DNA from 3 places in the Mycobacterium sp. NGS63 genome. Region 2 is predicted to be linked to each of the others. Evidence: predicted binding sites of a transcription regulator. Region 2 holds the regulator's gene; each other region holds the start of a gene.

Region 1 (6,076 bases), on a different contig from region 2:
TGGCGGGTCGGCACGCCCAGCGAGCAGGTGACCGGGTGGACGTGCACGGCCGCGAGCTCGGGGTCGATGCGCAGGCCGTCGACGCCGGATTCCTCGGTGGCCTCGCGCAGCGCCGCGCTGACGATGTCCGGGTCGCCGTCGTCGCAGTGACCGCCCAGCTGCACCCAGCGGCCCAGGCGGCGGTGCAGCGTCAGCAGCGTCCGCGATCCGGTGTCGTCGAGCACCAGCGCCGACGCGGTGACGTGGCCCGGCACGCACTCGCGGCGGCAGGAGTCGTCGCGGGCGAGCACGAAGGCCAGCACGGCGTGCCGCAGCGAGTCCTGCGCCGGATCCGCCGGCCGCCAGTCGCTGAGAAGCGAGATCGCGGAATCCCGGAGGCTCAACGGGATCCGCGCCTCATCCGGCGCTCGCGCAGCGCCGTCCAGGCCGCGCGGCATCCCGCGACCACCTCGCCGGACATCCCCAGGCCGTCGATCAGGACGTGGCGGTCGACGAGATCGAGCGCCTTGTCGGTTTCGCCCGCCTTCAACAAAAGGTCGACGTCGCAGGCGAGTTCGGCGCCGGCGTGCGCCGGCGCGGGGATCGGAAGCCGCTCGGCCTCGCGGGGTTCCAGCTCCAAGATGCCCCCACCGTAGCTGCGGCCGAGGATCTCGGCGAAGGCGAACGTCACGCTGTTGTGAAACACCGCGGCCAGCGCCGCCGGATCCACCCCGGGCGCGACCCGCACCCGGTGCACGGTGTCGGTGCTCGTCGCCGCCGCGGCGTTGACGGTCAGCCGCGGCGCCCGGTGGATCTGGCGCAGCAGGAACAGGTCGGGAACCCACTGCGACGGCGTGGACCACCACGGCGCGCGGATCGAGCACTTGTAGCCCCGGTGCACGCCGGCGGCCTCGCCGGCTTCGATGTGGGCGACGACGGCGGCGTCGGTGGGCTCGGCGGGCGCGTTCAGCAGCCATGTTCGGTGGCCGGCGGCGAGATCGGCTGCGCGGCAGTCGGTGTCGTAGACCAGGCCGCACAACTGGGCACTGCGTGCGACCAGCGGGACGCAGTGCGGCCGCAGGCCCAGCTCGCCGGCTTGCGCGTCGGTGAACGTGAAAAAGCTGTTGCGCCCGGTGACGATGCCCACGTCCACCTCGGCGAGCGACCCGAGCCGGGTCAGCTCCGGCGCGGCCTTGAGCTCGCGCAGCAGCCGGATCGCGGCGGGGTCGAGGAAGTACTTGGTCCACTTCTCCTTTTCGTGCAAGAGTGCCGGCGCCGCAACGACGTTCAGGTCGGCGTCCGCCAGGGCGTCGGCATCGGCGAGGTGCACGGTGCGGATGCGGGCCGGCCCGGCGCCGGTGACGCCGCAGAACAGCACGACCTCCTGCAGGACGCCGTCGAACACCAATCGCTCGAACGTCAGCAGGGTGATGTCCGCGAAGCGACTCAGCAGAAACTCGCGCAGCTGGGCGGCGTAGCCGACCTGGAGCAACTCGGCGGGAAGCACCAGGCCCACGCGTCCGCCGTCGCGCACCAGCGCGGCGCTCGCGACGACGAACGGGACCCACGCGTTGGTCAGCCGGCTGGGGCGCAGGCCCTCGCGGCGAAGGAATTCCAGGGCCGGGTCCCGTTGCTCGGCGGCCCAGTTGCCGAAGCGGATGTAGGGCGGGTTGCCCGCGACGCCGTCCCAGCTTCCGGCCCCGGCTTCAGCGGCTCTTTCGAGCCAGGTGAACAGGTTCGCGGTGTCGACGGGAGCGAACGCCCGCGCCTTGGCGGCCTCCGCCGCCACGAGCTCCACCCCGTGGACGCGGTCACTCAGCGCGGCGAGCTCGCACAGGATGCGGCCGTCGCCGCAGGACGGCTCGAGCATCCGGGGGCCGGCCTGGCCCACCCAACCGGCCAGGAACCGGGCGACGGGCGCCGGCGTGTAGTAGCCGCCGCGGACCTTCTCGGCCGACGCCGCAGCCTTGCCCGCGAACGTCGTCATTTGCGAACCAGCAGATCCCCGGCGTCGACCGGGCCGCGCGGGCCGGGCGGTTCCAGCGCGTGGCCGATCGCGATGGCGCCCAACGGCTCCCAGTCCGCGGGCAGCTCGAGCTCGGCGCGCACCAGGTCCGCGGCGAAGATCGTCGAGCCGATCCAGCAGCTGCCCACCCCGCGCACCGCCAGCGCGACCAGCAGCGCCTGCACGGCCGCCCCGACCGCGACCGTGAACATCGTGTGCTCGGCGTCGGTGCGCCGGGCATCGGGGTAGGCGTGGGCGCCCTCGGGGACCAGGAACGGGATCACCACTTCGGGTGCGTCGTAGAGGATCTGGCCGCGCGCCACCCGGCGTTCGACGGAGTCGGCGGGCCGGCCGTCGCCGGCGAGGTCCGCGCGCCACCGGTCGGCCATCCGGTCCAGCAGCCGGGTTCGGGTGGCCGCGGTGCGCAGCCAGACGAACCGCACCGGCCGGGTGTGGTGCGGGGCCGGGGCGGTGAGGGCCTCGGCGACGGCGGCCTCGATCAGCTCCGGCGCCACCGGCTCGTCGCTGAAGCGGCGCACCGACCGGCGCAACAGCTGGGCCTGGCGGCGGCCCATGTCGAGCGCTTCGGCGGTGCCGAGCCAGAACAGGTCCTCCTCGCCGGGTCGCAGGAGGTGGCGGGCCGTCGAGCCGTCGTCGGTCACGGCGAGCCCGCGCACCACGGCCACCGGCATCGCGGTCAGTTTGCCCTTGACCAGATCGGCGGCCGCGGCGATCTCGTCGGCGACCGCGACCTCGGTGACGAGCAGCTCGTTGCCGTGCGCGTCGACGGCACCCGAATAGCCGTGCAGCACACGAAGACCGGCCGCGCCGACCGCCGCGTCGATCTGGCCGTTGCGCCAGGCGCGGCCCATGGTGTCGGTGATGACGACGGCGACGTCGACGCCGAGGCGTTCGCGCAGCCCGGTGCGCAGCGCGGCGGCGCTGGCGTCGGGGTCCACTGGCAGCAGCGCCAGCTCGTCGCGCCCGACGTTGGACCCGTCCACGCCGGCGGCGGCCTGGACCAGGCCGAGCCGGTTCTCGGTGATCAGCGTCTGGCCCTTGCGCGCCAGCACGCGTACCGCCTCGGAGTCGACGAGCTTGCGGCGCAGCCGATCCCGCTCCTCGGCGTCCCGCGGCGCAGGCACCAGCCGGCCCTCGCACTTGGACACCACCTTGCTGGTCACCACCACGACGTCCCCGTCGGACAGCCACGGCGCGGCCGCGGCCAGCGCCGCGCCCAGGTCGTCGCCGGGCCGGAACTCCGGCAGCCCGGCCACCGGCAGGATCTCGACGGCCGCCGCGGTGCCATGCTCGCGCGTCACGCTGCCAGCCCCGCCAGTTCCAGACCCGCCCGGACCATCTCGGCCGTCGCCTTGGGGTCGCTCATCAACAGCGGCACCGCGCGCACCGCGACGCCCTCGATGTCGGCCCGGTCGCCCTCGTGGATCAGCCAGCAGTCCAGGATCCCGGTGCCCGCGCGCGCCCCGTAGTAATGGCCGACGGCCTGTGCGGTGGACTCGACCCCGATGACGGACAGGCAGGCGTCGGCCATGCCGCGCAACGGCTTTCCGCCGATGATCGGCGAATAGCCGACGACGGGGGCCGTGGCGGCGCGCAGCGCGCCGCGGATGCCCGGCACGGCCAGGATCGCCCCGACGCTCACCACCGGGTTGGACGGCGCCACCAGGATGACGTCGGCGTCGGCGATGGCCGCCACGACTTCGGGTGCGGCGGCGGCCTTTTCGGCGCCGACGAACGCGAAGCTGTGCGTGGGCACCTGGGCCCGGTAGCGCACCCACCACTCCTGGAAGTGGATCGCGCGCCGGCTGTCGTCGTCAGGATCGGTGATCACCACGTGGGTCTCGCAGCGGTCGTCGGTCACCGGGAGCAGCCGCGCGCCCGGCTGCCAGCGGTCGCACAGGGCGGCGGTGATCTGGGACAGCGGGTAGCCGGCGTTGAGCATCTGGGTGCGCACCAGATGGGTGCCCAGGTCGCGGTCGCCCAACTGGAACCAGTCCGGCTGCACGCCGTAGCGCGCCAATTCCTCCTTGGCGTGCCAGGTTTCGTCGCGGTGACCCCACCCGCGCTCCGGGTCGACGCCTCCACCTAAGGTGTACATGCAGGTGTCCAGATCCGGACAGACACGCACCCCATGGATCCAGGCGTCGTCGCCGATGTTGACGATCGCGGTGAGTTCGTGGCCGTCGGCATCCGGGCGCTGGTAATCCTGGAACTGACCGAGCCCGAGCAACTGTTGAACACCCAGCAGGAAGCGGGCGCCGCCGACCCCACCGACCAGAACCGTGACCTTCACTTGACCTTCACAGGGCTCGACAGTACTGCCCGGCGGAGGACGCCGTTTTGACGACCGAAACGCGGTGTGATCGACACGCCGAAGGCGCGAAACAACAGAAACGCCGAAATTTCGTAACGAGATGATATGGAAATGCGTCATAACGCTTGACCCAGCAGGTCAACAAGTGTCTAATCACAACAGTGTCATTTCCCGGTTGGCCGGCCGGTTCCGGTGTCGCAGACCGAGATTCGATCACTTGTTCGAATTGTCTGTACATCAGAACAGTGGGAATTCACTAACTCTCTCAAATCAAGCTGAGGAGGCGGACGAAGCATGTCTTATGAGCACCTTCGGGGCGTTATGACAGGCACACCGCGCACCACCATCGGCCCGGCGCCGGCGGCGACCGTCCGTCCGCACCTGACCGTGGTTCCCGATGCCCCAGTCGCTTTCGAGCCCGAGCCCCTGCCCCTGCCGACGCCCGACCAGTGGCAGGACCGCGCCCTGTGCGCGCAGACGGACCCCGAGGCCTTCTTCCCGGAAAAGGGCGGCTCCACCCGCGAGGCCAAGAAGATCTGCCTGGGTTGCGAGGTGCGCCATGAGTGCCTCGAGTACGCCCTGGCGCACGACGAGCGCTTCGGCATCTGGGGCGGCCTGTCCGAACGGGAGCGCCGCCGCCTCAAGCGCGGCATCATCTAAGGCGCCGCGAGCCAGCGTTATTCGTCGTCGATCGTGGGGTCGATGACCTGGGGTTCGACGTCTAAATAGATGGCCACCTGCGCCACCAGGATCTCGTGCAGCAACTCGTCGAGTTCGACGGTGTCCTTGGCGCGTCGCTCAATCGGCTTGCGGAACAACACGATTCGCGCCCGTGTGGCGTTGCCGCGAACGTCGACGCCGGCCGGGATCAAGCGTGCCAGCGCAATCGGCCCGTCGGCGATGACCTCGGGCGGCCACTGCACGCTGTCGGGATCCTTGGCGGCGATGCGGGGGATTTCGTCGACGGCCACGTCGAGCTCGGACACCCGCCCGTGCCAGCGGCGCTCGATCGGCTCGTAGGCCTCCAGCACCGCCATGTCGAACCGCTCGGCGCGGCTGCGCCAGCCGGGCACGCTCGGCGGCAGCAGCGGGCCGCGCATGTCGCGTCCGCGCCGGGCGCCCCGATAGGAAGCCGAGCGGCGCCGGGACCGACCGCTTTGCGGGGAGCCGCGCATTTCGCCCACGCGCCGATGGTAACGGTTGCACATCGCGGGTCCATCGGTTGCGCGTGTCCGGCGCTTCCACGACGTTTTTGCACGATAGCCTTTGCGACGTGAACGTTCCCCGTCGCTGTTGCCGGCCCGGGTGTCCGCACTATGCCGTGGCGACCTTGACGTTCGTCTACTCGGACTCGACGGCAGTCGTCGGCCCGCTCGCCACCGCCCGCGAACCGCACTCGTGGGACCTGTGCGTCGGCCACGCCGGCCGGATCACCGCCCCCCGCGGATGGGACCTGGTGCGCCACGCCGGGCCCCTGAACTTCGAGCCCGCCCACCCCGACGAGGACGACCTGGTCGCCCTGGCCGACGCGGTGCGCGAGGGTCGCCCCCGCGACGGGGCACCGGCGAACGGGTCCGCGCCGCTGAGCGCCTTTGCGCCCGCCGAGCCTCACCTGCAGCACGCCGGAGCCCACGCCACCGCGCCGAGCGGCGGTTTGCTCGCACCGCCCGAGCGGCGTTCGGGTCGCCGCCGCGGGCATCTGCGGGTGTTGCCCGACCCCAGCGACTAAAACGGGGCGCCACGGGCCGATAAGCTGA
Region 2 (6,076 bases):
GCACACCCGGCCGATCACGCTGACGGCGCACTCCAACCACAAGGAACTGATCGCCGACTTCCAGCCCTGGATCTCGGAGATCCAGGTTCCCGGCAGCGCGTCCAACCTGCTGGAGTACCGGATGGCCCAGCACGGCCACGAGGTCGTGGGGTTCACCGTGCACGTGCCGCACTACCTGACCCAGACCGACTACCCGGCCGCCGCCCAGGCGCTGCTCGAGCAGGTGGCCAAGAGCGGATCGCTCGAGCTGCCGCTGACGGCGCTGACCGAGGCCGCCGCCGAGATCCGCGCCAAGGTCGACGAGCAGGTCCAGGCCAGCACCGAGGTGGCCCAAGTGGTCGCCGCGCTCGAGCGCCAGTACGATGCCTTCATCGACGCTCAGGAGAACAGGTCGTTACTCACGCGTGACGGGGATCTGCCTAGCGGCGACGAGCTTGGCGCCGAGTTCGAGCGCTTCCTTGCCCAGCAGGCGGAGAAGAAGCCCGACGACGACGATCGGGCTTGAGTCCTTTCAACGCCCCTCTGGCGGGCCGACACCAAGGGCGGCGTAGTTGACCGAGCGCAAGCGCAAGAGCAATCTTCGCCCGGTGCGTGAGGTGACCGCGCCCACGCTCGAGTTCCGCACCATCCACGGCTACCGGCGGGCCTACCGCATCGCCGGGTCCGGCCCGGCGATCCTGCTGATCCACGGCATCGGCGACAACTCCACCACCTGGAATGCCGTGCAGGCCAAGCTCGCCCAGCGTTTCACCGTCATCGCCCCCGACCTGCTGGGGCACGGGAAATCCGACAAACCCCGCGCCGACTACTCGGTGGCCGCCTACGCCAACGGGATGCGTGACCTGCTGTCCGTGCTCGACATCGAGCGGGTGACCATCGTCGGGCACTCGCTGGGCGGCGGGGTGGCCATGCAATTCGCCTACCAGTTCCCGCATCTGGTGGACCGGCTGATCCTGGTCGCCGCCGGCGGGGTCACCAAGGACGTCAACGTCGCCTTCCGGCTGGCCTCGTTGCCGATGGGCAGCGAGGCCCTGGGGCTGCTGCGGCTGCCGCTGGTGCTGCCCGCGGTTCAGCTGGCGGGCAAGCTGGCCGGCCTGGTGATCGGGTCGACCGGGCTGGGCCGCGACCTGCCCAACGTGCTGCGCATCCTCGACGACCTGCCGGAACCGACGGCGTCGGCGGCGTTCAGCCGCACCCTGCGCGCGGTGGTGGACTGGCGCGGGCAGATCGTCACGATGCTGGACCGATGTTATTTGACCGAGGCCATCCCGGTGCAGATCGTCTGGGGCACCAAGGATGTGGTGGTCCCCGCCCGTCATGCGTGGATGGCACACGCCGCGATGCCCGGCTCCCGCCTCGAGATCTTCGAAGGCTCCGGCCACTTCCCCTTTCACGACGACCCGGCCCGCTTCATCGACGTCGTCCAGCGCTTCATCGACACCACCGAGCCCGCCGAGTACGACCAGGACGCCCTGCGCGCGCTGCTGCGCACCGGGGGCGGCGAGCAGACCGTCACCGGTCCCGCCGACACCCGCGTCGCCGTCCTCAACGCCATGGGCTCCGACGAACGCAGCGCCACCTGACTTCGGCTCAGCGCCGGTGCAACACCGCGGTGAGGTGGTTTTGCAGGGGCTGCCCGACGGCGCCCATGTCCACCGTGTAGGACAGCTCGTCGCCGTCGATGCGCAACGAACGGCCAAGCGCCGTAACCTCTTTGGCGCTGGGGGCGAGCCCGATCGTCCCACCGGGGCCCGTCGCCATCGCGAGCTCGATGACCCCGTCGGTGACCGAATACGTGCCCACCTCGATCTCGGTGATGCCGCTCGGATGCACCAGGACCCACTCGAGGTGACCGGGCCGCGGCACCCGCAGGTATCCCGCCTCGGCGTGCAGGGGCTTCCCGTCGGCGGTCGCCTTGGTCTTCTGCGTGTAGGCCAAAAACGGCTTGCCCACATGGGTAAAGGTGACTTCCTCGTCGTACTCGAAGGAATCGATCGTCGGGTATTTGCCCGAGCCCTGACCGGCCCACGTGCCCAGCAACGGCGCCAGCGCTTCGAGATCGGGATGCAAGTCGGGCATGAAAACAGACTAGCGAGCGGCCCGCGCCATCAGCCGGGAGCCGACACGTTGCGGTGCGCGCGCAGCGTCTCGATCTCGCGCTCGAAGTCCTCGGCCGACGAGAAGGACCGGTACACCGACGCGAATCGCAGGTAGGCGACCTCGTCGAGGTCGCGCAGCGGGCCCAGGATGGCCAACCCGACCTCGTGGCTGGGAATCTCGGGCGACCCCGCCGCCCGCACGGTGTCTTCCACTTGCTGCGCAAGCAGATTCAGCGCGTCGTCGTCGACCTGGCGGCCCTGGCACGCCCGGCGGACCCCGCTGATGACCTTCTCCCGGCTGAAGGGCTCGGTGACCCCGCTGCGTTTGACCACCGCCAGGACCGCGGTTTCGACGGTCGTGAAGCGCCGCCCGCACTCGGGGCACGAGCGGCGGCGCCGGATGGCCTGGCCCTCATCGGTTTCCCGCGAGTCGATCACCCGGGAATCCGGGTGGCGGCAGAACGGACAGTGCATGACCGCTCCTTCGCCGTGCTCACCTGCGGGGTCGCAGAACCGCAAGAACCGCAAGAACACTGAAAGCGTACCCGCGCGCTCCCCTGCGGGTCAGCCCACGGGCGCGATCAGCGTCTGGCCCGCGGCCAGGGCCGGGGAGTTGAGGTCGTTGAGTTCGCGGATGCGTTGGGCCACCTGGCGCGCCGGCGCGTCCGGGGCCACCCGGTGCGCGACGTCCTGTAGGGACTCCCCTGGTTCGACCCGCACGACGGCCAGCCGGTCGGGCACCGCGGCCGCCGCTCCCCCCGAGTCGCCGTTAACCGCCTGGCCGATGTTGGCGACCAGGCCGAGCCACACGGTGATGATCCCGGCGATCAGTGCCAGCCCCAGCGTGGTGGCCAGCGTGACGGGGCGCCTGCGGTGCGGGGCCCTCGACATCGCGACGCCGGTGCCGTAGTAGCGGGTCGGCGCGCCCGCCGGGCGCGACGGGCCGGGCCGCCGGGAACGGGCCAGACCGGCGGGGTGGCCCGGACGAAGCCCCTGCACCGGCCCGTTGACCGGGCGCCGGACGCTACTGGTGCGTGGCGAGCCTGCGTGGATGGTGGTCATCGGCTTTCCTCCGGTCAACTCGTTCTCGCTCGTGTGTTCGACCATAGTCGCTCGTGTGTTCGATTACCGAACATTTGAGCGAAGCGTGTCGCACAAGCACGACGCTAGACGGACCCACCGACAAGTTTCCGACGACTGGGTGGGCACGCCCCCTGAACATCGCGGTTCATGACGCCTGGATACCCGACACGGCCGAAAGTTACACACTTGTGATTTCCCAGGCCCTGGGCCGTGCCCCGGCCGGAGCAGCCCGGCGACACGCCAGTCGAACACATGTTTGATTCTTCGCGCCGGCGCGGCTACATTCAGTGCATGGGCGACAGCAACGACACTCCATCAACCGGCTCCCCCGCCGACGCGGACGGCCGGTTGCATTCCGTGGATTCCTCGCTGACCGAACGGCAGCGCACCATCCTGAACGTCATCCGCGAGTCGGTCACCACCCGCGGCTACCCACCGAGCATCCGGGAGATCGGCGACGCGGTGGGCCTGACGTCGACGTCCTCGGTGGCCCACCAGCTGCGCACGCTGGAGCGCAAGGGCTACCTGCGCCGCGACGCCAACCGCCCCCGCGCCGTGGACGTCCGCGGCGCCGACGACGGGGCCGACACCGCGCGCGCGCCGGTCACCGACGTCGCCGGCTCGGACGCGCTGCCCGAGCCCAGCTACGTCCCGGTGCTGGGGCGGATCGCCGCGGGCGGGCCGATCCTCGCCGAGGAGGCCGTCGAAGACGTCTTCCCGCTGCCCCGCGAGCTGGTCGGCGAGGGCACACTGTTCCTGCTCAAGGTGGTGGGCGACTCGATGGTCGAGGCCGCGATCTGCGACGGCGACTGGGTGGTGGTGCGCCAGCAGCACGTCGCCGACAACGGCGACATCGTCGCGGCCATGATCGAGGGCGAGGCCACCGTCAAGACGTTCAAGCGCGCGGGCGGTCAGGTGTGGCTGATGCCGCACAACCCGGCGTTCGACCCGATCCCCGGCAACGACGCGACCGTGCTCGGCAAGGTCGTGACGGTGATCCGCAAGGTCTGACGAGCCGCGCAGCCCCGTCGGGCGGCCGGCTCAGTCGGCCTTGATGAACCCGTTGGCCTGCGCGACTTCCTCGCTGCTGAGCCAGATTTCGGCGAGCGTGTCGTGGTAGAGCTCGCTGCCCGGGGTGTAGTACAGCCCCGAACGGGCGCTGGCCTTGATCGGATAGCCGTCGGGCACCTGGTACGGGTCGTTCAGCGGCAGGTGGATCGTCGGGCGCCCACCGGCGGCCGGCGCGGCGCCGGCGGCTTCGGGGACCGACTCCGGCACCTCCTCGTCGTCCGTGGCCGCGTGCCGCCCCGCGCGTTGCTCCGCGTCGGACCCCAGGGCGACCGGGACGTCCGGGTCTTCGGCCACCACGGCGTCGGGAATGTCGTCGTCCGCACCATCCTCGGCGTAGGCGACGTCGGGTTCCCCGGCGTCGGGTTCCTCGGCTCCGTCGACAACGAGGTAGGCGGCCTCCGGACGCGTGCGTGGGACGGCGACGTCCGGGTACCCGGGCTCGGCGTAGTCCTCGCCGGGATAGCCCGCGTCCGCGTACTCGGCCTCGACATACTCGGCGTCGGCGTAGCCGGCGTCCTCGGGCTGCGCGTACTCCCCCTGCTCGGGGGCTTCGGCATAGCCCCGCGGGGCCGCATCGGCATACCCGGCCTCGGACAGGGCGGCGGCCGAGACGACGGGGATGGAGTCCGTCTGCACGGCATCGGGGTCTTCGTCGGCGGTCTCGTCGGTCTCCGCGGCCGCGGTGGCGCCGCGGCTCCAACTCACCCGCGCGGGCCCGGCGTCGGGCGGCTGGTGCAGGTCGCCGCGCGCAAAGTGGTCGGTGGCCAGGTCGCCAGTGTCGCCGCCGTCGCCGGCGGCGCCGGTGTCGCCACTGTCGCCGAAGCCGGAGCGCCAGTGCCCCTCGTCTGCGCGCTCGTAGCCGGCGTCGGCGTCGGGCGTGGGCTCGTAGGTTTGGGCCTCGGTCACCTCAGCGGGCCGGCGCCGGGCGCGGCGCCGGCGCCACCCGAGCACCAGCACCACCAGCGCGACGAGCACCGCCAGCGGGATCAGCGCCAGCGGCCACCACCGGTGCCAGTCGAATTTCTTGCCGTGCGAGGGCATCGCCGCGGTGCTCGGCTGGTTCTGCCCGGACACCTGCAGGCCGGACAGCAGGGGGGCCAGGTTCGACGGCTCGGTGGTGAACGAGTTCTTCGCCCGGTTCCACGAGATCTTGCCGCCGGTGAACTGCTGGGAGACCACGTCACCGGCCACGGACTGGTCGCCGACCGGGGCGCCCAGTTTGCCGCTGGCGCCGCGCAGCTTGTCCCAGGCGGCCTTCATCGCACCGCGCACCACGAACGCGCCGTGGTCGTGGGTCCAGAAGATCACCGGCTTGTCGGCCGCGGCGAACGCGGCCACCCGGCTGGCCGGCCCGATGCCCCCGTCGGACTCGTTGGCGGTGGGGAAGCCGAGGTCACTGCCGACCGGGCCGCCCAGCGACTCGTACTTGGCCAGGATGTCGCTCTCGAGGGCGTTCGCGCCGGTGGCGGGGTTGAAGAACACCTTGCCGCCGGCGAAGTTCTGCGCGATCCCGTCGCCGCCGATCGGATACGGCCCGCCCTGCTTGGCGCCCAGCGGGCCGGTCGCGCCGCCCGCCGCCCGCCAGGCCATGTTGATCGCCGCGGCCGGATCGATCGCGACCTGCAGGCCCTTCAGCTGGTCGGCCAGCGCCGCGGGATTGGTGGTGAACTCCTTGGTTTTCCGGTTCCAGGAGATCTCGCCGCCGCTGAACTTCTGGGATGCGACCTCACCGTCGTGGGTCTCGTCGCCGACGGGCGCGCCCAGCACCCCGCCCGAGCTGCCCAGCTTGTCCCACGCCGCGTTCAGCGCGCCGCGCACCACGA
Region 3 (6,076 bases), 140 kb from region 2:
GGCAGGTGGACGCCGAACGTCGGTCCGGCCAGCAACAGCACGAACAGCACGATGATCACCCAGAAGACGATCTGCACGTATACCGTGCCGCGCTTTCCGGTCAGCGCCGCCCATCGGGGTGAGTAGATCGAGCAGGACGCCACGAACTGGCGCGACACAACCGATTGATCGTTGGCGCTCATTGGGGCTTTATCCGTGGAAGCCCGGGTCGTAATGCGGCGGCACGGGACACCAACCCGGGCCGCAATTGACCCCGGAGGGATTGTCGGGCGGCGGATTATCGCCGTCCCAGGTGTGCGAGCTTTGTAGCGTCTGCTGCCCGTTCAGCGCGATCCGGGCGACGTTGCCCCACCCGTCGGCCACGATGTACCAGGTGTGGCACACGTTCATGTCCCAGACGTAGTTCTGGGCGACACCGCGCGACGAATTCGGCCCGCTCGGCCACTCCATGGACTGTCCCGGACACCACGTGAACGGGCCCTTGTTGGCGTGGGCGGTGCCCGGGGCGGCAACCGCGAGGCCCCCCGCCAGCAGGGCTCCGGCGGTGACGCGCAGCATCTTTCGGGTGGCGTTCATGCGTGCCTCGCTTCCCCGACGACGGGCGGTTCGGAGCGCTCACGCGAAGTATGCGCCGCCGGGCGGCCGCGTTAAATCAGGAATTTTCCCCATTTCGGCGCGCGCCCGTTAGTCGTAGCCGTGCCGCATGTCGTCGACGACGCGGGGATTGTCCAGGGTCGAGGGCTCGAGCGGGCGGGGCCCGATGTCGCCGGCGAACACGGTGGCCGCGTCCAGCACCTTCTGGTTGAGGAATCGCAGTGGAGGCGCGTCGGCGGGCATCCTCGGCACCGGTGCCGTCCCGGCGTGCTGAGCCAAGGCGAAGCCCCAGTCGCCGAACGTGGGCACGTGCACGTGATACGGCGTCACCGCGTAGCCGGCGGCGCGGATCGTCGACACCGTGCGCCAGAACGCCGTCGGCGTCGAAAACGGGCTGCCCGCCTGCACCACCATCAGCCCGCCGGGCGCCAGCGCGCGGGCGGCCAGCGCGTAGAACTCGGTCGAATACAGCCGGCCCAGCACGGGTGTGTCGGGATCGGGCAGGTCGACGATGACCGCGTCGAACCTGTCAGGCCCGCCGCGCAGCCAGCCCATCGCGTCGCCGATCACGACCTTGACGCGCGGGTTGTCCAGCGAACCGCCGTTGGCCTCGCGCATGGTGGTGCGCGCCAGCTCGATCACGGCGGGGTCGAGCTCCACCTGCACGATCCGCTGAATCCCCGGCTGGCGCAACAACTCTCGGGCAGCCAGGCCGTCGCCACCGCCGAGCACCAGCACCGAACGCGCGCCGTTCCCGAGCGCGGGGTAGACCAGGCTTTCGGTGTAGCGGTATTCGTCGCGGGTGGAGAACTGCAGTCCGCCGTCGAGGTACAGCCGCATGTCGTTGCCGCGCCGGGTGACCACGATCTCCTGGTAGGGCGTGTGCCGGTAGGCGATGATCGGATCGGCGTAAAGCCTTTGGCGGCTTGTGGTTTCGATGTCGGCCGAGCGCAGCAGCAGGGTGGCGAGCAGCCCCAGCGCCGCGGTCAGCGCGCACAGCGCCGTCGCCAGCTGCCGCGGGGAAACGACCGGGCGCAGCACGAAGACCGCCACGACCCCGGCGGCCGCCAGGTTGATGATGCCGGTGGCGGCCGCCCCGCGGATCATCCCCAGGTGCGGCAGCAGCAAAAACGGCCACACCAGGCCGCCCAGCAGCGCACCCAGGTAGTCGGCGGCGTTGAGGTTGGCCAGCGTGCGCCCGCTCTCGGCGGGGCCCGCGACGCGGCCGCGCTGCAGCAGGGTCATCAGCAGCGGCACCTCGGCGCCGACCAGCCCGCCGATCAACGCCGTGCCGACCGCCAGCACCCACGTCGAGCCGACCGACCCGTCGAGGAAGGCGAACACCACGTACAGCGCCGCCGCCGACAGCCCGCCCACGATGCCCAGCAGCGCCTCGATGGCGACGAAGGCGATCGCCGCGTGCGCCAGCAGCGGCTTGACCAGCAGCGCGCCCGCGCCCAGCGCCGCGATGTAGCCGGCGACGATCAGCGACGTCGCGACGATGCCCCCGCCGTTGAGGCTGGCCGACAGCGTCAGCAGCGCCAGCTCGTAGATGATGCCGCAGGCCGCGCAGGCCGCCACCGCCGCCAGCAGCACGGCGCGCCAGCGCCCCGGGGCGCTCATGACACCGCCGCGGCGGTCACTCCTCCCACGGCCAGCAGGATCAGCGCCACCGCGAAGGACCCCGGATGCAGCTGCGGTTCGTCGACGTGCTCGTGGAAACTGCCCGGGATCAGCAGGTGCATCGCCAGCAGCGCTACCCCCAGAAGGATCACGCCCATCAACCCGTACACCGCCACGCCGACGAGCCCCTGGCCCAGCTGGCTGTAGCTGTTGGCGATGGCGGTGATGATGACGACGGTCAGCGCGATGTACATCGCGCCCGCGACAATCACGGCGTTGGGCCGGCGGTCGATGAACACCAGCTGGCGCAGCTTGCCCGGGGTCAGCACGTCGACGACGTAGAACCCCACGAGAAGCACGGCCATGCCGACGGCGAAGTACAGGATCGTGGCGACGGCGCCCTTCAACACCGGGTTGAGGTCGATGGTTCCGATCTCGACGGCGAGGTACATGGTTGTCTCCTTTGCTTCCAAACTATTTGGTGCCGCCGGGGCCACCGGGCGAGCCGCCGGCGCCGCCCGACGGGGATCCGGGGAAGAACCCGGGGCCGAGGAAGATGAACGCGCCGTGGCTGTAGCCGGCGCTCAGCGGCTCGACGCGGATGCTGCACGGTTGGCCACCGTCGGGGCCGACGATCACGATGTCGTTGCTGTAGCGCAGGTATTCGCTGTTGCCGTTGGCGGCGCGCGCGCTGGGCTCCTGGTAGTCGGCGAGCGTGTCGGCGACCTGCTCGGGTGACCCGCTGCAGGCGTAGCGCGTGCCGTTCACGTCGCGGGCGTACTCGTGGTAATGGCCCGCGACGTACGACGCAATGTTCTTCTGCAGCAACGTGAGTCCGAAGATCAGCGACACGACGGCGGCGACGGCCAGCGCCCCCGAGATCAGGAACAGGCGATTGCGGCTCACGGGCGCCACCGGCTGGCCGTGTGGACCACCACGCCGCCCGACCCCAACGGCCGGCGCGGATACAGGTGCCAGGTCTGCCATCGCCAGCCCGCGCCGTCGGCTTCGGCGGCCAGGGCGGTCAGGGCGGCGTCATCGCCGGGGAACGTGCCCCCGAGCCAGCCCGGCACGCGGGCGCACCGGTCGCGAAGCTCGCCCGCCAGGCGGCGGAAGCCGGCCTCGTCGAGGGTTTCGGTGCGCGATCGCAGGCGGTAGCCCGGCGCGTCGGTGTGGTCGGGCAGGTCCATCCCCTGAGCGCGGGCGGTGCACGAAACCTGTTCGGAGAAACGGCCTTTCGCGTGTTCGACGGCGACGACGTGCGAGGCGCCCAGCACCCCGAGCAACAGCGCGCCGCCGTTCGGGTGACGCAGCGAGATGGTGGCCAGCGGCGCCGGGGCGGGCGCGTTGAGCGCGAGCCCCAGCCGTTCGCCGGACACGTCCGCCGGCGTCACCGCGAGCTGATGAAGGGGCACCGGCGGGCGCTTACGGGGAGGACGGCGGGGGAGCCGGGTAGACGGTGAGTTCGCCGGCCAGCACGGGCTTGCCCGTCGAGACCTCCCAGGGCGTGTCGGGGGCCCACCGCTCGAACGAGAGCAGGGCGCTCTCGTCGGCGTTGGCGCAGTCGATGAACTCCATCTCGCCGCCGGCCGGCAGCCCGGTGGTGCCCTCGGTGGTGTAGGAGGCGCGGCCGCGCTCGGACTCGTGAAACGTCACGCCGTCGACGACGTACGGGCCGCCGGGCTGCAGCGCGACGTCCTTGCGCCGCACCCACATCGCGAGCTCCAGGCGCCCGTCGTCCTCCTCGACGCTGAACCAGACCGGCTGGTCGCCGCCTTCCAGCAGGTGCTCCCACCACACGAACGGGCCCTCGCGGTATGTCGCCGACCCGCGAACCACGTAGTCGATGCCGCCGTAGCTGACGATGGCGCCGGGACCCAGCTGGCGGGGCCCGAACTGGGGCATCGCGTTGAACGACAGCGGGTCCTGGCGCCCGCCCGGTGCGGCCGGTTTTTTGGGGCGCCGCAAAGCGATCACCAGCACCACGATCGACGCGATGAACAGCACCGCCGCCAGGACGACCAGGACCGATCCCACGTCACACCTTCCGTTGCCGCACTGCTCGAGCGAACGTGGGCTTTAAGTTAACAGCTTTTGCGGCCCCCGGCGCCGCGTGTCGTGGCGGGCGCCGTCGGTCCCTCCCGCTACGCTATCGAACAGCTGTTCGTACGAAGGAGCGGGCCATGCGCGTGATGGGCGTCGACCCCGGGCTGACGCGCTGCGGGCTGTCGGTGGTGGAAAGCGGGCGCGGCCGCAGCGTCGTGGCGCTCGACGTCGACGTGGTGCGCACCCCCTCCGACGCGCGGCTGCCCGACCGGCTGCTGGCCATCAGCGATGCCGTCGAGCACTGGCTGGCCACCCATCAACCGGACGTGGTGGCCGTCGAGAGGGTGTTCTCCCAGCACAACGTGACGACGGTGATGGGCACCGCGCAGGCCGGCGGCGTGGTCGCGCTGGCGGCGGCCCGCCGCGGCATCGACGTGCACTTCCACACCCCCAGCGAGGTGAAGGCCGCGGTCACCGGCAACGGGGCCGCCGACAAGGCGCAGGTCACCGCGATGGTCACCAGAATCCTTGGGCTGCAAGCCAAACCGACCCCGGCCGACGCGGCCGACGCGCTGGCGCTGGCCATCTGCCACTGCTGGCGGGCGCCTATGATCGCGCGGATGGCCGCCGCCGAAACACTTGCCGCCCAGCAGCGGCACGCCTACCGGGCCAAGTTGCAAGCCAAGCTGAAGGCCGCCCGATGATCGCCTCGGTGCGCGGCGAGGTGCTCGAGGTGGCGCTCGATCACGTGGTGATCGAGGCGGCCGGCGTCGGCTACCGGGTCAACGCGACGCCGTCGACGCTGGCGACGCTGCGCTGCGGGACCGAGGCCCGGCTGATCACCGCGATGATCGTGCGCGAGGATTCCCAGACGCTGTACGGGTTCTCGGACAACGAAACCCGCGACCTGTTCCTGACGCTGATGTCGGTGTCGGGGGTCGGGCCCCGGCTGGCGATGGCGACGCTGGCCGTGCACGACGCCGCGGCGCTGCGGCAGGCGCTGCACGACGGCGACGTCGCCGCCCTGACCCGGGTGCCCGGCATCGGCAAACGCGGCGCCGAACGGATGGTGCTGGAATTGCGCGACAAAGTCGGTGCGGTGGCCGCCGCCGGCGCGCCCGCCGAGCTCAACGGCCACGCGGTGCGAAACCCGGTGGTGGAGGCCCTGATTGGGCTCGGCTTCGCGGCCAAGCAGGCCGAGGAGGCCACCGACAAGGTGCTGGCCGACGAGCCCGAGGCCAGCCGGTCCGGCGCGCTGCGCGCGGCGCTGTCGATGCTGGGTAAGAAATGAGCGACGACGAGTTTGCCGACCGGGACGTCTCGCCCGCGCTGACCGTCGGCGAGGGCGACATCGACGTCAGCCTGCGGCCCCGCTCGCTGCGGGAGTTCATCGGCCAGCCGCGGGTGCGCGAGCAGCTGCAACTGGTCATCGAGGGGGCCAAAAACCGCGGCGGCACACCGGATCACATCCTGCTGTCCGGCCCGCCGGGACTGGGCAAGACGTCGCTGGCGATGATCATCGCCGCCGAGCTCGGCTCGTCGCTGCGGGTGACGTCGGGCCCCGCGCTGGAACGCGCCGGCGACCTGGCCGCGATGCTGTCCAACCTGGTCGAGCACGACGTGTTGTTCATCGACGAGATCCACCGCACCGCGCGGCCCGCCGAGGAGATGCTCTACCTGGCGATGGAGGACTTCCGCGTCGACGTGGTGGTCGGCAAGGGGCCCGGCGCGACGTCGATCCCGCTGGAGGTGGCGCCGTTCACCCTGGTCGGCGCGACCACCCGGTCCGGCGCGCTGACCGGCCCGCTGCGCG

The links. The regulator LexA, encoded in region 2, represses DNA repair genes until DNA is damaged. The targets are predictions, from matches to a motif close to CGAACANNTGTTCG.
Region 1: cofD (2-phospho-L-lactate transferase) is a predicted target of LexA. The motif match lies at 4,530-4,543, and genes of this name have one in related genera.
Region 3: ruvC (crossover junction endodeoxyribonuclease RuvC) is a predicted target of LexA. The motif match lies at 4,371-4,384, and genes of this name have one in related genera.

The regions. Positions count from the first base shown of each region.
Region 1 covers NZ_JCALCJ010000017.1:189-6,264, forward strand. Annotated here, with positions in the region: gene AC5Y4Z_RS26135 (NUDIX hydrolase) at 1-383, opposite strand, end outside; gene AC5Y4Z_RS26140 (Eco57I restriction-modification methylase domain-containing protein) at 380-1,966, opposite strand; gene AC5Y4Z_RS26145 (coenzyme F420-0:L-glutamate ligase) at 1,963-3,306, opposite strand; gene cofD (2-phospho-L-lactate transferase) at 3,303-4,298, opposite strand; gene AC5Y4Z_RS26155 (WhiB family transcriptional regulator) at 4,641-4,979, shown strand; gene AC5Y4Z_RS26160 (metallopeptidase family protein) at 4,997-5,419, opposite strand; gene AC5Y4Z_RS26165 (DUF3499 domain-containing protein) at 5,593-6,048, shown strand.
Region 2 covers NZ_JCALCJ010000001.1:291-6,366, reverse strand. Annotated here, with positions in the region: gene AC5Y4Z_RS00035 (proteasome assembly chaperone family protein) at 1-505, shown strand, start outside; gene AC5Y4Z_RS00030 (alpha/beta fold hydrolase) at 552-1,583, shown strand; gene AC5Y4Z_RS00025 (peroxynitrite isomerase) at 1,591-2,079, opposite strand; gene nrdR (transcriptional regulator NrdR) at 2,109-2,573, opposite strand; gene AC5Y4Z_RS00015 (LysM peptidoglycan-binding domain-containing protein) at 2,664-3,161, opposite strand; gene lexA (transcriptional repressor LexA) at 3,474-4,193, shown strand; partial or broken gene AC5Y4Z_RS00005 (sunset domain-containing protein) at 4,224-6,076, opposite strand, start outside.
Region 3 covers NZ_JCALCJ010000001.1:141,123-147,198, forward strand. Annotated here, with positions in the region: gene AC5Y4Z_RS00780 (hypothetical protein) at 1-182, opposite strand, end outside; gene AC5Y4Z_RS00785 (hypothetical protein) at 190-576, opposite strand; gene AC5Y4Z_RS00790 (polyamine aminopropyltransferase) at 685-2,217, opposite strand; gene AC5Y4Z_RS00795 (DUF350 domain-containing protein) at 2,214-2,669, opposite strand; gene AC5Y4Z_RS00800 (DUF4247 domain-containing protein) at 2,692-3,123, opposite strand; gene AC5Y4Z_RS00805 (DUF2617 family protein) at 3,120-3,632, opposite strand; gene AC5Y4Z_RS00810 (DUF4178 domain-containing protein) at 3,643-4,254, opposite strand; gene ruvC (crossover junction endodeoxyribonuclease RuvC) at 4,401-4,967, shown strand; gene ruvA (Holliday junction branch migration protein RuvA) at 4,964-5,554, shown strand; gene ruvB (Holliday junction branch migration DNA helicase RuvB) at 5,551-6,076, shown strand, end outside.